DNA from 2 places in the Lysinibacillus sp. NPDC092081 genome. Region 2 is predicted to be linked to the other one. Evidence: riboswitches for the same ligand, from Rfam matches in the RefSeq annotation. Region 2 holds a riboswitch; the other holds the start of a gene.
The links. Region 2 has a riboswitch for cyclic di-AMP ahead of ACIQLB_RS07175 (TrkH family potassium uptake protein). Riboswitches for the same ligand answer to the same signal wherever they lie in the genome.

Region 1: linked by a shared signal. The riboswitch ahead of ACIQLB_RS17330 (APC family permease) and the one ahead of ACIQLB_RS07175 (TrkH family potassium uptake protein) in region 2 are both predicted to bind cyclic di-AMP.

The regions. Positions count from the first base shown of each region.
Region 1 is NZ_JBIVRU010000013.1:5,606-13,927, reverse strand. Features, by position in the region: gene ACIQLB_RS17330 (APC family permease) at 1-1,697, opposite strand, end outside; cyclic di-AMP (ydaO/yuaA leader) riboswitch at 1,875-2,024, opposite strand; gene ACIQLB_RS17325 (Nramp family divalent metal transporter) at 2,524-3,789, shown strand; gene ACIQLB_RS17320 (ABC transporter permease) at 4,160-4,849, opposite strand; gene ACIQLB_RS17315 (ABC transporter ATP-binding protein) at 4,842-5,765, opposite strand; gene ACIQLB_RS17310 (sensor histidine kinase) at 5,903-6,838, opposite strand; gene ACIQLB_RS17305 (response regulator transcription factor) at 6,843-7,535, opposite strand; gene ACIQLB_RS17300 (amino acid permease) at 7,713-8,322, opposite strand, start outside.
Region 2 is NZ_JBIVRU010000002.1:492,079-502,741, forward strand. Features, by position in the region: gene ACIQLB_RS07165 (manganese catalase family protein) at 1-149, shown strand, start outside; gene ACIQLB_RS07170 (potassium channel family protein) at 212-868, opposite strand; gene ACIQLB_RS07175 (TrkH family potassium uptake protein) at 892-2,229, opposite strand; cyclic di-AMP (ydaO/yuaA leader) riboswitch at 2,360-2,501, opposite strand; gene rpsU (30S ribosomal protein S21) at 2,753-2,926, shown strand; gene ACIQLB_RS07185 (NfeD family protein) at 3,255-4,583, shown strand; gene floA (flotillin-like protein FloA) at 4,587-5,591, shown strand; gene ACIQLB_RS07195 (hypothetical protein) at 5,619-6,107, shown strand; gene ACIQLB_RS07200 (hypothetical protein) at 6,163-6,423, shown strand; gene ACIQLB_RS07205 (sporulation protein YqfD) at 6,413-7,531, shown strand; gene ACIQLB_RS07210 (PhoH family protein) at 7,534-8,490, shown strand; gene ACIQLB_RS07215 (HD family phosphohydrolase) at 8,790-10,663, shown strand, end outside.

The DNA.
Region 1 (8,322 bases), on a different contig from region 2:
GGGATGATAACTGTTACTTGATAGCCTGATTTCGTACATTGATGTTCAACCTTATCAATAAACTTCATCAGCGGCTGTGTAATACTTCGATATGGAGAATAGTATGTTACAAGCCGTATATCTGGCTGCCAAGCTTTCCATTTCTCCTCAAACACTTTTGCATCCTCTTGATCGAATGCCACATAAAAGGCAATAATTTTATCAACGTTTAATGTCTGCGCGTAATGCAATGTGTTTTCGACTACTTTCGTAATACCAGCAACAGGGACAATGAAAATATTACCCTCAACATTCGGTAATTCCACATTATCTAATCTTAGCTGTTCACCAACTGTTTTGTAATGCTGTTTAATACGGTGGAACGTCCAAATAATAATTGGTAAAAAGATAAACACTGGCCATACCTGAGGTAATTTTGTCACAAAAAACATCATGGCTACAATAAAGGAAATGACCGCTCCAATCGTATTAATTGCAAATTTAGCCACCCAACCTTTTGGCTTTTCACGCCACCATTTTCGCATCATGCCAGCCTGCGCTAAAGTAAACGGAATAAACACACCAACTGCATAAAGTGGAATCAAATGCTCTGTTGTTCCACCAAATAAAAAGATTAAAACAATGGCAGCTAAACCAAGCATCATAATGCCATTTGAATAACCAAGTCGATCCCCACGAATTTGGAATATTCTTGGGATAAAACCGTCCTTCGATAAATTGACAGCCAGTAAAGGAAAGGCCGAATAACCTGTATTTGCAGCAAGTACTAATATCATCGCTGTTGTTCCTTGTACTATATAATAAAAAATATTACGACCTACACTTGCCTCCGCAATTTGTGAGACAACCGTTTCTTTCGCATTTGGAGCAACACCATAAAAATATGCTAAACTCACAATACCGATAAATAGCACTGCTAAAATACCGCCCATAGCCAGTAATGTTTTAGACGCATTTTTCGGCGCTGGATCTCTAAAATTAGGAATAGCATTTGAAATGGCTTCAACACCAGTCAAAGCTGAGCTTCCCGATGCAAATGCTTTTAATAAGATAAATAGACTAATACCCGCAACTGGTGTACCAACCTTTGGATGCAAATCTGCTGGAACTTGCCCTGTTACTACGTTATAAGCCCCTACCCCGATTAACATCAGAATCACGATCACAAACAAATAAACGGGATACGCTAAAATGGATGCAGATTCTGTGACACCACGTAGGTTTAAAATCGTTAAACATATAACAAAAAACACAGCGATTACAACGTTATATGAATGCAGACTTGGAAATGCCGATGTAATGGCATCTGTTCCAGCCGATACACTTACAGCAACTGTTAAAATATAATCGACAAGCAATGATCCACCTGCGACTAGACCTGCATTGACACCTAAATTTTCCCGAGAAACTACATATGCTCCACCACCATGTGGATACGCATAAATAACCTGACGGTACGAGAAAATAAGTGCTGTCAGTAACACAACTACCCCAGCAGCAATCGGTAGAGAATACCAAAAGGCAACCGTACTTACTGTCATGAGTACAATTAAAATTTGCTCAGGTCCATACGCTACTGATGACAAAGCATCAGACGATAGTATGGCAAGTGCTTTTGTTTTACTAAGCTTTTGTTCCCCTAACACATCAGATCTCAATGGTTTACCGATAATAAAACGTTTTAATGAGGATTTCATTTTCTACACCTTCTAGTTTCATAGAATGTGTTTCACATTTCTAAATCGATTACACTTTTGCATAATCGGTTTTCTGTCCATTCACCGGGGCCTTGTTTCATTAAATGAAGATAAAAAAAATCTACAAGCCATCACTAAATAAGACTTGTAGACGCTCATTCGTCTGCCAAGCTCCACTTTTCTGCTCTTAACGCTTACGAGGTTAGCTGTCGGATTCGGGCCTGAGTAGCCCTACCCCTCAATAAATGAAGAGATTCACCCCAAGGATTACCTATGTAATCCGTAAAAATCGGGTCCCCCGCGTCATTGCTTCAGCGATTTAGAAATTTGAAACTTTTATAATGATGTCATATTACGCCTGTATTTAAAAAAAGTAAAGATGAAAAGAACGGTTACAAAAAATTTTTTTCACTTGATATTTCGAACAGTTTTATTATGGCCCCAAAACAACACCCCGAATTTTGGAAATGGATTATTCTTTAAAGAATAACATTTTAATATTGGTAGAAAATATGTGAATACCTGAATTGGAAATCAATTAAAAAGATACTTTATAAGTATATTCCCTCTTTTAAAATGGATAAGTACATTAATCCTTGATCATTTTCAAATGAATCGAATATTCCGCTAGGATGCTTCCATACATTGATACAAAAGCTGCATTCTTCAATTACAATTGGTTTACTATATCAAAAACATTTCGAATTAAGTAAAAAATTAAACAAACTTCTTCACATTTTTAGGTTCTAGCTATAAAATAGTACTATACATTTTCCTCTAGGAAACTTTATTTCGCTTGCGATACTCTTTGAAATGAGGGAACAACATGGTTTACAAACAAATGAATAAATCGCCTGCTGAGGCGGTTTTAGATGGAGATATAAAAGGCTGGCGACGAATCTTACCGTTTCTCGGCCCAGCATTCATCGCAGCAGTTGCCTATATTGATCCAGGTAACTTTGCAACAAATATTACAGCAGGTTCACAATATGGATATTTACTGCTTTGGGTAATCGCCTTTTCTAATTTAATGGCGGTGTTAATTCAATCTTTGTCGGCAAAGCTTGGTATTGCGACAGGTAAAAATTTACCCGAAGTAGCACGTGAACATTTTTCTAAAAAAACTTCTATTTTTTTATGGATACAGGCTGAATTGGTCATTATTGCAACAGACCTAGCAGAATTTATTGGAGCTGCACTAGGGCTGTACTTGTTATTCAATATTCCAATGTTACCTGCAGCGCTTATTACAGCAGTCGGCTCATTTGCTATTTTAGAATTACAACGCAGAGGCTTTAGAGCGTTTGAAGCGGGTATTTCTGGCATGGTGCTTATTGTCGTATTAGCATTTGCATTCCAGACATTTTTAGCACAGCCGAATTGGGGCGAAGTAACAATAGGCATGTTCACACCACGCTTCGATGGAGTAGATTCTATTTTACTCGCAACGGGTATTTTAGGGGCAACTGTTATGCCACACGCTATTTACTTGCATTCTTCATTAACCCAAAATCGGGTCGTTGGTCGAAATGATGCTGAAAAAAAACGTATATTCCGTTTTGAGTTTATTGATATTATTATCGCAATGATTATCGCTGGCGCTATCAATATGAGTATGCTTGTTATTGCTGCAGCCGTATTCCATACACAAGGTGTAGTAGTTGAAGATTTAGATATCGCTTATACCGGATTAAAAGAGGCGCTTGGCCCGATGGCGGCGGTGTCCTTTGGCCTTGGCCTTCTCATTGCAGGTCTTGCTAGCTCTTCAGTTGGTACACTTGCAGGTGACGTTGTAATGCAAGGCTTTATAAGAATGAAAATTCCACTCTATTTACGCCGTGCTATTACAATGCTACCTCCTTTGATTATCATTGCATCCGGTGTTAATGCAACTTATGCACTTGTCCTAAGTCAAGTTGTTTTATCGTTTGGTATTGCATTTGCTCTTGTACCGCTTGTTATGTTTACAAGTAAGCGCGACATCATGGGAAGCCTTGTCAACCATCGTATTACAACGATATTAGGATGGATTGTCGTGGCGATTGTAGTTGCTTTAAATCTTTATTTATTATGGCAAACGGTATTTGGTTAAAGAAATGCCAGGCACAAAGACCATCATTTGGTTTTGTGTCTGGCATTTCTACATATAAGGGGCTTTTTTCATAACGCGGGTTGATTTCCGCTCCGACTGGGCGCTTTGTTGCTGTCGCTTCGCTTTCGCACAGAGCAGAGCTTCCTGGGGGCGTCCGATGAGCCGCTTCACTCGCGTTGCTCGCTCCAGGGTCTCGGGCCAACACGATGTTGGTCACGAAGGCGTTATCACAGGATGTGATGGTTTTAGCCTTCGTTCCTCTATTGCTAATCCCCAAGGAGTCACCCAGTCTCCACTCCAATCAACTTATATATATGTCATACGTTTTAACAATTGTCATCCCCTACTACAATGCGCTATTTTTTTATCCTTAAATATCTATCTTCTCAATGTTTCGGAACGATAAATAGGCCACGCTTATACCGATAATAGCTAAAGTAATTGGTATGAAAATAATATCATACAAGGTGAAGTTGCCTGAATTTGATGATACGGCCGATACAATTATTATAGATGATATAATCGTTGCCGGAACGGAGTATTTTCTCATACCAAAATACAATGGTATTAATGCGATGCATGATGCTGAAACTGCATTCATGATCATAGCAGGAATTCGTTGTATTATGAAAGAGAACGTTAATGTATCCGGGAGCAATTGAAAACCCTCACTAACAGTACAAAAAATCGCTGTGACAAAAATAGTCGATAAAATAATTGCACTAAAGGTAAAAAGAACAACAATGGCTAGCTTTGAAGCAATTAGTTTTTTTCTATTGATCGGGTACATAAATGCTACGGTAATAGTTTTAAATTTAAATTCTCCAATAATAAACTTGGCGATTAACACACTAGCAAAAATAATAAATACTGCTCTTACACCTGAATCTATAATGCCAAATGCCCTCTGATAAGTTCTAAAATCTTGATCCCCTTCTATTTTAGTAATAAATATAAGCATAAATATAACACCTAGTATTATAAAATTTGCAAAAATAGCTCTTTTTATATATGAACCAATATGATATTTTTTCATTTCTAGCCGCATTAAATTAAGCACTAGCGACACCTCCATTGATTAGCTTCAAGAAATAATCCTCTAATGAACTTGTTTTTTTGCTAATGCCCTCAATTTCAATATCATGCTCAATCAATGTTTTAGATAGCACCTTTTGTGAAACTGTCGAATCATAAATTCGAATACAATTGTCATCCATTAGTTTGAAATTAGTAATATTTAATTTACTTTCTATAATAAAGACAGCCTTTTCCCCATCATTGACAGTTACTTCAATATAATCTGTTTGACTACGATTGACAGCGTCCATTGATACTTCCTTAATTAATCTTCCATCTTTAATAACTCCAACTGTATCTGCCAATTGTTCAATTTCACCCAAAATATGACTAGAGATAATAATCGTAATGCCATACTCTTTACAAAGCATCTTGAATAGCTCTCGAAGCTCTTTAATGCCAACTGGATCTAGTCCATTAATCGGCTCGTCTAAAATAAGCAATTCTGGCTTCGTAATAATTGCACGTGCAATACCCAATCGTTGTTTCATCCCAAGGGAAAAGTCTTTCACACGCTTATTCTCCGTATTTGTTAGTTTTACTAAACCTAGAACATGCGCAATCTCTTTCTTGTCATAATAGCCCATATATTCGCAATGTAATTCTAACGTTTCCTTTGCTGTTAAATCTTCATAAAAAATCGGGTATTCAATAATCGTTCCCATCCTTTTCAGCACGTCGTATGAGCGGTCCATTAATTTTTCACCAAAGATTTCAATATCTCCACTCGTTGGCTTCGTAAGGTTTGTTAGCATTTTCATGACTGTCGTTTTCCCGGCACCATTAGGACCTAAAAAACCGTAGATCTCTCCCTTTTTCACATGCATAGACACAGCAGAAACGACTTCTTTTCCCTCAAATACCTTCGTAAGCTGATTTGTTTTCACAATATAGGTCATGTAGATCTCTCCTTTAAATTTAGCTATCCTTATTATAAAAAATGAAACTCTCTAATTTATTACTTGATTCTTACAAATTTCTTAAGCGCAGAAGAAAAGCTTGTAAAGCAATTAAAATGCTCTACAAGCATGACTGTTCAGTACATCATTCGTTTTAAAGAAACCGTAAAAATAGTCTTCTCATATGGGATACTAGAAAGCTGGATGGAGCCATCCATTAATTCTACAAGACGTTTTGTAATCGTTAAGCCAAGGCCACTCCCCTGGAAGGATTTATTTCTTGAATCCTCAAGTGTATACATTCTTTCAAAAACATTATCAATATGATATTCGTCAATCCCCTTACCACAATCCCATACATCAATAAAAATATTCGTATCATCATTTCTTACTGTAAGCCCAATAATGTTTCCTGCCGCCCCATAGGCAATAGCATTTGACAATAAATTATTCAGAACCCTATCTAATGCTTCTTCATTGCCAAGTGCATACAAGGATATCTCTGGTATTGCTATATCAATCTCTAGCCCCATCGAAGTGATCATATCGTAAAATGATAAAATGTTTTTCCGGCAAATTTCACTTACATTAATTTTCGTCATTGGATAATCTGTATCTCCAGCCTCCAATTTTGCCAGGTCAAAAAATGTATGGATTATTTTTAATACTTCCAATGTTTTCGAGTGAACGCCAGTGAGCAATCGTTTCTGCTCCTCTTCACTAAGTGAGTGATGAAGCTTCAGCATTTCCGTATAACCTAGTACAACTGTTAAAGGCGTTTTAAGATCATGTGAAATATTGGCTAACATCTTTTTCATGGAGCCTTCCATTTTTCGATGTGTCGCCAGTACTTTTTGATTGTGGTCTAGCAACGCATTCATCGCAATCAGTAACTGCTGTAATTCTTGATTTGTTGTCGATGCTAAAATCTTTTCGCTTGATTGTTCGTTAATGATTGCTTGCAGTTTTTGATGCATGTATTGAATAGTAGCGTTCTGTTGTTTTTTTGCTCTCACCTGAAAAATAATAATACCTACGAGTAACACAATCATCAGTAATAGAAATATAATCATCTGTTTATCCTTCAAATTTATAGCCAATTCCCCAAAGCGTTTTAATATACCTAGGATTGGATGGATCGTCTTCCACTTTTTCACGTAATCTTCTTATATGTACATTAATAATATTTTCATCTCCATAGTAAGCATCATTCCAAATCAATTGATAAATTTGCTGCTTTGTAAAAACTCGATTACGATTTGTCACGAATAATTTTAAGATACCAAATTCCTTTGAAGTGAGCTTTACTTGTTGTCCATTCTTCTCAACTGAAAAATTAACAAGGTCAATCGATAAGTTATCTATCTCTACTATATCTTTCTTATCCTCTATTTGAGTGGAGTATTTTGTAGCTCTTCTAATGGCTGCTTTAACACGTGCCGAAAATTCCAGCATCGAAAACGGCTTGGCGATATAATCATCTGCCCCTAATCCTAATCCTAACGCTTTATCAACATCACTATCCTTGGCTGACATGATGATAATCGGAAGTGATGCTTGCTCTCGTATGATCTTTAAAACCTCTAATCCATTAAGCTTCGGTATCATAATATCCAAGATCACTAAATCAAAGGGATTGTTTAAACAATTTTGTAATGCTTCTTCTCCATTTACTGCAGTAGCGACAATGAACCCCTCCATCGTTAAATAGTTTTCTACCATTTCACGAATGGCTTCGTCATCTTCTACAAGTAAAATATGCTTTTGCACTTACACGCACCTCTCCCCAACATAAAACCTTTTTGATTTGCCATTTATATAACAGTCTACCATATTAAGGCTGCACGCCAAAAGTAGGTGATAAATTCGGGAAATTTATTAATATTTTTTAACTAAAAAAACTGCCCTGCAAGTCATTTTCTATGACTCACAGGACAGTTTTATTTATTATTGTTCGACTTTTAAATCACATTGCTCTAATGGAAGCATTTTTGTTTTATGCTTGATTTTATAGCCAAGCCATAAGAATAAGAACAGTGGAATACCGATATATGAGACAAGGACACCGTACCAATCTATTGTATCACCCATAAAGGCACTGTAGTTTTGTCCAATAACAACAATCATACAAACCGTAAAGGCAAATAGCGGGCCGAATGGGAATAGCCTTGCTTTATACGGCAACAATTTCGGATCTAGTCCCTGTACCTCGAACGCTCGACGGAAACGGTAATGGCTAAATGCAATTCCTAACCATGCAATGAAGCCAGACATCCCAGAGGCATTTAGCAGCCACATATAGACCACACCATCACCAAAGAATGAAGCTAAAAATGCTAGACAGCCTACTGCTAAAGTTGCCATTAATGCGTAAATCGGAATACCTCGACGGCTTAGTTTAGTGAAAATTTTCGGTGCATGTCCATCTATCGCTAATTGCCAAAGCATACGTGACGATGCGTAAAGCCCTGAATTCCCTGCTGATAGCATTGCCGTTAGAATGATAGCATTCATCAATGATGCAGCAAAGGCAATTCCTAAACGGTCGAATACTAGC
Region 2 (10,663 bases):
CATATCAGTGGATTATTGATTTATCTGATGACACTGATTTGAATGATAGCCTGAAATTTTTACGTGAACGAGAAATCGTCCATTCTCTACGTTTCAGAGAGGCTGTAGAGATTTTAAAAGACGATAGGGATAGTCAGAAAATCTTTTAAAAGTATCCAGAAATAAAAATAGGCTGTTCAGAAAAAACTTCTTTTAACAGCCTAATTGATTGCTATTCAATATTTGAAAATGAAGCAAGATCCTTCCGATGACCAATCATGACTAATATGTCTTCTTCTTCAATAATTTGCTCAGGAGAGGGGGAAATAATAATGTTTCCTTCTCGAACAATAGCAATTACACTTACATTATACTTCGCTCGAAGATCTAAATCTCGAAGATTTTGTTTCGCCATTTTTGAAGGAATCATAATTTCTTCTATACTGTATTCTTTTGATAATTCAATATAATTTAGCATATTAGGTGAGAGAAGCTGATTGGCAACTCTCTCTCCCATATCTCTTTCGGGATAGATAACCCAGTCGGCTCCTACTTTTTCTAAGACTTGCCCGTGTCTTTTTCCAAGAGCTTTTGCAATCACTTTTTTGATTCCGAGTTCTTTTAATAAAGATACGGTTAAAATACTCGATTGCATTTCACTTCCGATTGCAACAATGACACAATCAAAATTGCCTATTCCAATAGAGGTAAGGGCCTTTTCTTCAGTCGTATCAGCGACTACTGCATGTGTTACATATAGTTCGGCATCTTCGACTCTTTCTTCGTTAATATCAATTCCTAAAACTTCTTGCCCAGCTTCTTGTAATTTGCGAGCTACACTTGTTCCAAATCTACCTAGACCAATTACAGCATATTGTTTAATAGTCATCATTCAGCACTCCCTTTGCGTGTTTACCCAATCATTATATTTCCTTTAGGATGACGGAATGCCTCAGATTTCCGTCGTTTTGTAATGGCAAAAGCAATAGTTAATGGACCTAATCTACCTGCAAACATTGTAAGTATGATAATTAGTCGGCCAACAGGTGATAACTCAGTAGTTAAGCCCATTGAAAGTCCAACTGTACCAAAAGCAGAGGTTGCCTCAAATAAATACATCATAAAACTATGACTTTGTTCTGTAATACTTAAGCTAATTGTGACGAGTACAACTATCATCATTCCACACATTGTGACAGTTAAAGCTTTTAAAATTGTTTCGTTAACTATTCTACGTCTATAGAGGACAACATCTTCTTTTCCTCGAATTTGTGACCACATCGTGGCAACTAAAACAGCGAAGGTTGTTATTTTTATTCCCCCAGCAGTTGAACCAGAACCTGCTCCAATGAACATTAGTAGAATTGTTAAAAATAGTGTTGAATGTGTTAAATCACCGATAGACAGTGTATTAGACCCGGCAGTCCTCGGTGTAACAGCTTGGTATAATGAACCAAGGACTTTGCCCCATTCAGATAATGGTCCGAGGGTACTACTATTTCCATATTCAAATAAGAATATTAAAATAGTTGAGCCTACTGTTAAAATAAGTGTTGTGGTTAATACAATTTTTGTATGCACGGAAAGGCGTTTTGTATTTCGATATTCATATAGTTCATTGATGACGATAAATCCTAAGCCACCAATTGTAATAAGTGTACAAATAGTTAATACGATAAACGGGTCATCTACATATTCTGTTAATCCTTTAAAGCCCCCCATTATATCAAATCCAGCGTTGTTAAAATTCGAGATCGAATGAAATAAACCAAAATAAATAGCTTGACCTACAGGCATGTCAAATGAAAAACGGATAGATAAAATTAAACCACCTATCATTTCAATTAGTACTGTAAATAACAGTATCCTTTTAACTAATTTAACAAGACCGGCAATTGATATATTATTGAAGGCCTCCTTTAATAAAAGTCGTTCTTTTAAAGAAATTTTTTTTCCTAAAATTAAAAATACTAATGTTGCAAACGTCATAAAGCCTAATCCACCAATTTGGATAAGTGATAAAATAACTAATTCTCCAAATACAGAAAAAGTATCACCGGTATCTACAACAACCAATCCTGTTACGCATGTTGCAGAAGTAGCAGTAAATAAGGCGTTTAAAAATGTAAGCCCTTCACCATTCTCTGTTGCTATAGGGAGAGTCAATAAAAATGTTCCAATTAGGATAATAGCTGCAAAACCGAGTACGAGTATTTTTGGAGGATTTAATTTATTTTTAATTGTTTTCATCATATTCTCCTTAATGCTTGTGAAAAAATTTTTAACTCGACACTAAAAATAAGACATAATAAAAAGACCAACTGTTTTAGTATTTTATGAAAGCATAAAAATAAACATACTAATAATGGTGGTCTAATATGACCTCCTTCGCTTAAGCCGACGAAGTTAGCTGACGGGTAGAATGGCGAAAGAGTGTCTCATCCCTTCTGCAAATGCAGGATTAACCCCAAATATTGGGTCCTCCGTTCTCATAAATTATTGAGATTAGGCAGATATTTAATTGAATGTGATTATTCTACGCCCATATTCTATTTTTTGTAAACCCCGAATTATTAGGAAGAAATATTTATATTTATTGTTGTCCAAAAGTAAGTTGAAAATTCTTAAGGTAATAACACCAAAAATTCATCAGATTAATTCGTATACTTTCTATTGACCATTTTTAGACAATACGTTATAATTCTTTAGTACACAACAGTTGGTTATTTGCCTACTTGTGTATTGACGTGTGTTCGGAGGGAGGGAAAGAGAGATGTCAAAAACTGTCGTTCGCAAAAACGAATCGCTTGAAGATGCTCTTCGCCGCTTCAAACGTACTGTATCAAAAAGTGGTACAATTCAAGAAGTTAGAAAGCGCGAGTTCTACGAAAAACCTAGCGTTAAACGTAAAAAGAAATCAGAAGCTGCACGTAAACGTAAGTGGTAATTTAATTTCCCATTAAAAATCCCTACGTTCATAACACGCAATTGTATGATTCACTGAGCAGACAAAAATATACCTGAAATTAATCGTGTTTCGATTAATTTCAGGTATTTTACTTTAAGAGCTCTCAAATTTACGTACATATTGGAGAAGCCGAATGTGATCCCTGAGATTCATTCGGCTTTTATGTTATATACTAATTCTATATACGGTTATTAAAGCCCCGTAAATTAAAAATTCATTGTATAATAAAATTATTAGGATTTCTGAAACTTTTCGCATAGTTAGTCGTATATACAGGAGAGAAGCATGTTAGAAGGGAGGGAAAAAGATGCGAAGACGAAGAATCCTCAGTTATTTATTAGTTATTTGGATGATATTTTTGTTAGCGTTTCCATTAACGTCGGCTTTTGCAAGTAGTAAGGTCTACCACATACCTATTCATAATGAAGTAGAACGAGGACTTCACGCATTTTTAGAACGAGCTTTTAAAGAGGCGGAAGAAAATTATGCAGAGGCGATTATTTTAGACATTCATACGCCTGGCGGTTTCGTGAATGCAGCAGGTGACATTGCTATGCTTATGGATGCAACAGATATACGTACGATCGCGTATATTAACAAAGATGCGCATTCTGCAGGTGCCTTTTTAGCCTTACATGCGGATGAAATCTATATGGTGCCAAATGGAACGATCGGGGCGGCTGCAGTTATTGACTCAGCAGGAAATGCAGCAGACTTAAAGGCTCACAGTGCATGGGTTGCTCAAATGGAGGCAGCTGCAGAATCGAAAAACCGCATTCCAAAATATGCACGAGCAATGGCTGATGCATCTGTTGATTTACCAGAATTTCGAGCAGAAAAAGGGAAATTATTAACTTTATCTGCTTCGGAGGCAAAAAAGGTTGGCTATTCTAATGGGACGGTTTCGAATTTCCAAGATCTTTTAGAAGAAACGCAATTAAAAGGCAGTGACATCGTTCCAGTTGAACCTACGTTTGCTGAAAAACTTGCTCGTTTTATTACGAATCCGATTATAGTTCCAATTTTATTGTCGATTGCAAGTTTGGGACTTGTAGTTGAGCTATATTCGCCAGGTTTTGGTGTTCCAGGTATAATGGGATTGTCAGCACTTGGATTATTTTTCTTCGGTCATATGGTGGCAGGCTTGGCAGGTTATGAAACATTACTTTTATTTATTGTAGGCTTGGCGCTTGTTATTGCGGAATTTTTTGTCCCCGGGGGTATTGTTGGTATTTTAGGTGGTGTGCTAATATTACTAAGTCTAATACTGGCAGGTGCGAACATGATGCAAATGATTATAGCGATTTTCATTGCGCTTGTTGTAGCGATAATAGGAATGGTGATCCTGATGAAATTTTTCGGTAAAAAATTGCATGTTTTAAACAAGCTAGTCTTGATGGATGCGACAACGACGGAAGAGGGCTATGTATCTAACGTGAATCGCACAGAGCTGCTTGGAAAAGTGGGTACAACGATTACACCACTTCGTCCAGCAGGTACAATGCTATTTGGTAATGAACGCATTGACGTAGTATCGGAAGGTGGCTATGTTGATGCCGAGAAACATGTAGAAGTTATTAAAGTAGAGGGCTCACGTATTGTTGTGAGACAAACAGAAAAAGAGATGGAGGAATAACAAATGGGATTTGATTTGGCTTTAATAGGTCCAATTGTAGGGCTAGTCTTATTATTCATTGTTGTCGCGGTATTCTTTACCTTTGTACCAGTGGCGTTGTGGATTTCTGCACTTGCTGCAGGTGTCCGCGTTAGTATTTTCACATTAATCGGTATGCGTTTACGTCGTGTAGTCCCATCACGAATCGTAAATCCATTAATTAAAGCGCATAAAGCAGGTTTACCTGTAACGATCAATCAACTTGAAAGTCACTATTTAGCAGGTGGTAATGTTGACCGTGTAGTAAATGCGTTAATCGCGGCACATCGTGCAAATATTGAGTTAACATTTGAACGTTGTGCGGCAATTGATTTAGCTGGACGTGATGTATTAGAAGCGGTACAAATGTCTGTTAACCCGAAAGTTATTGAAACACCATTTATTGCAGGTGTTGCTATGAACGGGATTGAAGTAAAAGCGAAGGCACGTATTACAGTGCGCGCAAACATTGAACGTTTAGTCGGTGGTGCTGGTGAAGAAACGGTTATTGCCCGTGTAGGTGAGGGGATCGTTTCTACAATTGGTAGCGCCACTAGTCATACGACAGTTCTTGAAAATCCTGATATGATTTCTCAAACAGTATTAGCAAAAGGCTTAGATTCTGGGACAGCATTTGAAATCTTATCGATCGATATTGCCGACGTTGATATCGGCAAAAACATTGGTGCTGAATTACAAATTGAACAAGCGCAGGCTGATAAAAACATTGCCCAAGCGAAAGCTGAAGAACGTCGTGCAATGGCTGTAGCGAACGAGCAAGAAATGATTGCACGCGTACAAGAGATGAAGGCAAAAGTAGTAGAAGCAGAAGCTGAAGTACCACAGGCGATGGCAGAAGCTCTACGTTCAGGTAATCTTGGTATTATGGACTACATGAACTACCGCAACATTCAAGCAGATACAGCTATGAGAGACTCCATTTCTAAAGTAAGCTCAGATAAAACAGAATCAAATGAACCTAACGAATAAAAAAACTGAAAGGAGCGGTACTTATAAATGGAACAATTAATTATAGTCGTGATAATTGCCATAGTCAGCTCTATTTTCGGTAAATCAAAAAAGAAAGAACAAAAACCAATGCCTCCTTTCAATAAGGGTTCACATGTTGAGCCTCCTGTTATAACAAAAGCAGAGATGACTCCAGCGCAACGTCCTACTTCTAAACCACAGAGCTTTGAAGATTTTGCGCGTGAATTTATAGGTGAATGGAAAAATGAACAGCCTAAAGTTGAAGAGCCGAAAAAAATTGTCGAAGAAACAGTGAATAAGGAAGTTCCGAGCTATGCAGCTCCACCGTTAATCCCAACTGAGAAAATGAGTCGTACTACGAATAGAGAAAGTATCGGTCGTTTGGCAGCTGGGAAAAAAGTTGTGGGAGTAGCTGAATCACAATCGGCTTTTCAATTACCAAGATCAAAAAAATCATTCATGCAGGCTGTTGTAATGGCAGAAATTTTAGGTCCTCCAAAAGCAAAAAGAAAATAACTAGCATGTCCTCCTTTTTCGATGCATATATTGCCGAAGAAGGAGGCATTTTTTTATGAGAAAACTATTTCAATTAACGCCACTACTTGAATTATTACAATATGAAACATTAAAAATCATTGGGCCATATCATTTTCTACATGCTGATGCTTCATCATGCTCTTTTATCTATGCAGATTACCATATTACTGTGCGTGGAAAATCAGTGGAAATTAATGCTCTTAAAGAAGAAATGCTTCATCTTTCTGTAGAGGATTTACAGGAGCTTCATATGAAAATGACAAAGGATATGGGTGTGAGCGATAATGTGGAATAATCGGCCAATTATCATACGTATAAAGCGCCATGAAAATGTTCATCCTTTTATTCAAGCGTTGCATGCACAACATGTGCCATTAAAGCGTATTGTCTTTCGTGAGCAAGAGGTGGCCTTTGAAACGACTATGCACTATCTACCGAAAATCCGCCGTGTACGAAGGCGTTACCGACTTAAAATGGCTGTCTATTATGCTGATGAACTTCAAGTTTTTCGAGCGCAGCTTTGGACTTTGCTTGGTCTAGCGTTGATGATATTAATTCCATTGCTATGTGCACAGATTATTTGGCGTATTGATATTGAAGCGGCAACACCAGAGTTAGAGGAACGTCTGGGAAAGACCTTTGAAGATACATTTCAATTAGAAACACCCATTTCTAAAAATGACTTACCCTCAGATGCGGTCATTCGTCAGAAGTTACTAGAAGGGCATCGAGATCTTTCATGGGTGCATATTGAAAAGCATGGTGGACGTGTAATTTTACGACCTCAGGAGTCCCCGAAACAAACAAAACAAACGAATGAAAAATTAGCGACACATTTAGTGGCAACAAAAAGTGGTGTTATTACTCACTTTAATATTCAAAATGGTGAACGGAAAATTTCAGTCAACGATACTGCTTATGAAGGTGATGTTCTCGTAAGTGGCGTAATTGAAAGTGGTGAAGATCAAGTCTTTGTTGGGGCAAAGGGAGAGGTCTACGCTGATTATTGGCTCGAATGTTCATTTAAAATTCCAAGAAAGCTAACGATGGAAACGCTACAACAGAAGCAGTGGCGTGTACTAGTGAAAGGCATTCATCAAGAAAAAGAAAAAATTGACTATGTGCAAAAGAAAGATTTACCTAATTGGCTCGATCCATATGTTTCAGTTGTTGAGGAGCAGTACACTAAAAAAATGCAAGTAGAGCTTGATGAATCCAAAGTAGATTCATTGCTCCTACCATTGCTTCATGAAAAGGTCCTACGTTCATTACCTGCGAAAACGGTTATAAAAAAAGAAAACCTTTTACAGGTAAAGTGGGGGAATGGTACAGTTGAAGGGAAAGTTCTATTTTTAGTCAATGAAAACATAGCCAGTCCAATACAAGGCCCACAAGGAGAATGATTATGTCAGAACATTTAACTGTATTACAAGTGGATAATCCAAACGAAGCGGTTATGCTACTCGGAATTTCCGATGCAAATATGAAATTAATCGAAGAGGCTCTACACGTCCACATCATTACACGTGGTGAACAAATTCAGCTTACTGGTGAAGAGGATGCAAAGGAACAAGCGACATTCCTTTTACATGCTCTTTTAAAGGTCATTCGTAAAGGAATTAATATTGATCAGCGTGATGTTGCAACAGCTATTGAAATGACACAAAAAGGAACGATTGAATATTTTGCAGAACTTTATGATGAAGAAATAGCACGCACGACGAAAGGAAAGCCTATTCGTGCAAAAACAATCGGTCAACGAGAATACATACAAGCAATCCGTCATAAAGACGTTGTTTTTGGTATCGGTCCAGCTGGTACTGGGAAAACGTATTTAGCGGTAGTTATGGCAACGCAGGCGCTAAAAAACGGGCACGTTAAGCGTATTATTTTAACACGCCCTGCAGTTGAGGCAGGAGAGTCTCTAGGCTTTCTTCCGGGGGATTTGAAGGAAAAGGTAGATCCTTATTTACGCCCTCTTTATGACGCTTTAAACGATATTTACGGGACAGAACAAACTCAAAGACTTATTGAACGAGGCACAATTGAAATTGCACCTTTAGCGTATATGCGCGGCCGTACATTAGACGACGCCTTTGTTATCTTAGATGAAGCTCAAAATACGACGCATCAGCAAATGAAGATGTTTTTAACGCGACTAGGCTTCGGCTCAAAAATGGTCATTACAGGCGATAAAACACAAATTGATCTACCGAAAAATACGGAATCTGGGTTAATCGTAGCAGAACGTACACTAAAGTATGTAAAATCAATACATTTCCAAATTTTAGAACAAGGCGATGTAGTACGTCACCCAATCGTAGCAAAAATCATCAAAGCCTACGAAGAACAGCAACTTTAGAATTGCGCAAAGCGCAATTCTAAAGTATGCACCGAAAGTGAAGTGAAACGGAACGGCAGGTGCAACGGTTTTTAGAGGTCTGCACCGAAAACGCAGCGTCAGGGCAACTAGATTTTAAAGTCTACAAAGAAAGTAATGCGACGGATATAAAATTTAACAAACGTGAAAATACTTGGAAAATGGAAAAAATTGTGACAGCTATACAAATTGTATAGCTGTTTTTTTTGCTTTCTTATACATTTTTCGGGAAAAATGTTTTTTGAATTGGTATGATAGTAGGTAGATAGAGGAGGTGCCAGATGGAGAAACAATTAAAAAAATTTACAGAACTTATTGGCTTCCGCTACTTTTTAATTGTCGTTCTCATCTTAACAGGAGCCCTACAATTTGCTTTTATGTATGGCAATGTTAAAGGTGTTACATATGATTTTAAACCATTACAACTAGCGCCTGAAACAGTACGTTCTACTAAAACGATAGAAGATACTTATAAAACACAACAGGAACGAGAAAAAGCAACAAATGCGGTTGAACCAGTCTATCAATTTTCTGCGGATGTTGCTAAACAGCGAGCTGCGATTGTAACCTCTTTATTTGATTATGTTCTTGATGTAAAGGCGGATGTTGAGAGTGGCAAAGAACCTATTCCGATTGCCGACCAAGTGGCGCAGCTCCGCAAAAAGTTTGAATCAATAGATTCAAATCAAATGCCAATTATCTTTACTGATTCACAGCTAGAAGGTTTGTTAGTACAAAGTGAAGCAGATTTAAAAAGAACAAGTTCGCAACTATCAAAACTCGTGCAGGAATATTTACAAAAATCCATTCGATCAGAAAATGTGTTTGCGTCTCAAAATGATTTTGAGGTAAAAATTCGTGGACAACGAGGCTACCCAGATAAAATATTTAATACGGTAGTTTTAATTGGACGTACGAGTATTATCGAAAACGAGACGATAAACGAAGAACAAACGAAAATTCGAAAGGAACAAGCGAAGGAATCGGTTGAACCAACTCGAATTCTTCAAGGTCAAATTATCGTACAGGAAGGTCAAATTATTGATAATGAAGCGTTTCGTCAATTAGAGCTTCTTGGTATGGTGAGTAATAAGGCATCGATGAAACCGATTGCAGGGCTGATTATTTTAATCCTTCTGGAAATGACGTTCATGTTTGTTTTATTTGAACGTTGGGATATAGATGAGCACAAGAAACGTAATGCCTTGTTGGTAACAGTAATTGTTTATAGTTTATCCATCCTGCTGATGAAATTTATAAGCCTAGTCTCAGGTGGCTTCGATGTTACTGTAGCATTCCTTTTCCCAACAGCTTTGGCAACAATGCTTGTACGGCTATTAGCGGATGATCGTGCTGCGGTACTTATTACGGTTATGACAGGGGCATCTGCGGGTGTTATTTTTCAAGAGGGTTATTCATCTGTCATGCAGATGGAAATTACATTGTATATAATTTTTGGAGGCTTTGCGAGCTTATTCTTTTTGGGCAGTGTAGAAAAGCGTTCGCATATTCTACATGCTGTAGGTGTCATAGGGCTAGTAAATATGTCGTTTATCGCATTTTATTTACTGATGACACAATCATCCTATGGCATGTCAGAGTTGGTGTTTTACTTTATCGCTGCAATGATATCGGCTTTATTTTCAGGGGCTCTTACAATGGGGCTTTTACCATTCTTTGAATCAGCATTTAGTTTATTGTCGTCGTTGCGTTTAATTGAATTATCGAACCCAAATCATCCATTGCTGAAAAAATTACTAATGGAGACTCCGGGAACATATCATCATAGTGTAATGGTGGCGAACTTAGCAGAGGCAGCATGTGAGGAAATTGGAGCGGATGGCTTACTAGCTCGTGTAGGATGTTATTATCATGATATTGGTAAAACAAAACGTCCTGCCTTTTTCATCGAAAATCAAATGTCTGGTATTAACCCACATGATTCATTGTCCCCAGAAAAAAGCGCGGAAATTATAATCGCGCATACAACTGATGGGGCTGAAATGCTAAAACGTTATAAGATGCCACAGGAAATTATCGATATTGCCTTACAGCATCACGGATCTAGTCTGTTAAAATACTTCTACTTTAAAGCGAAGGAAGAAGGAAAATGTTTTGATGATACAATGTACAGATATCCAGGTCCGAAACCACA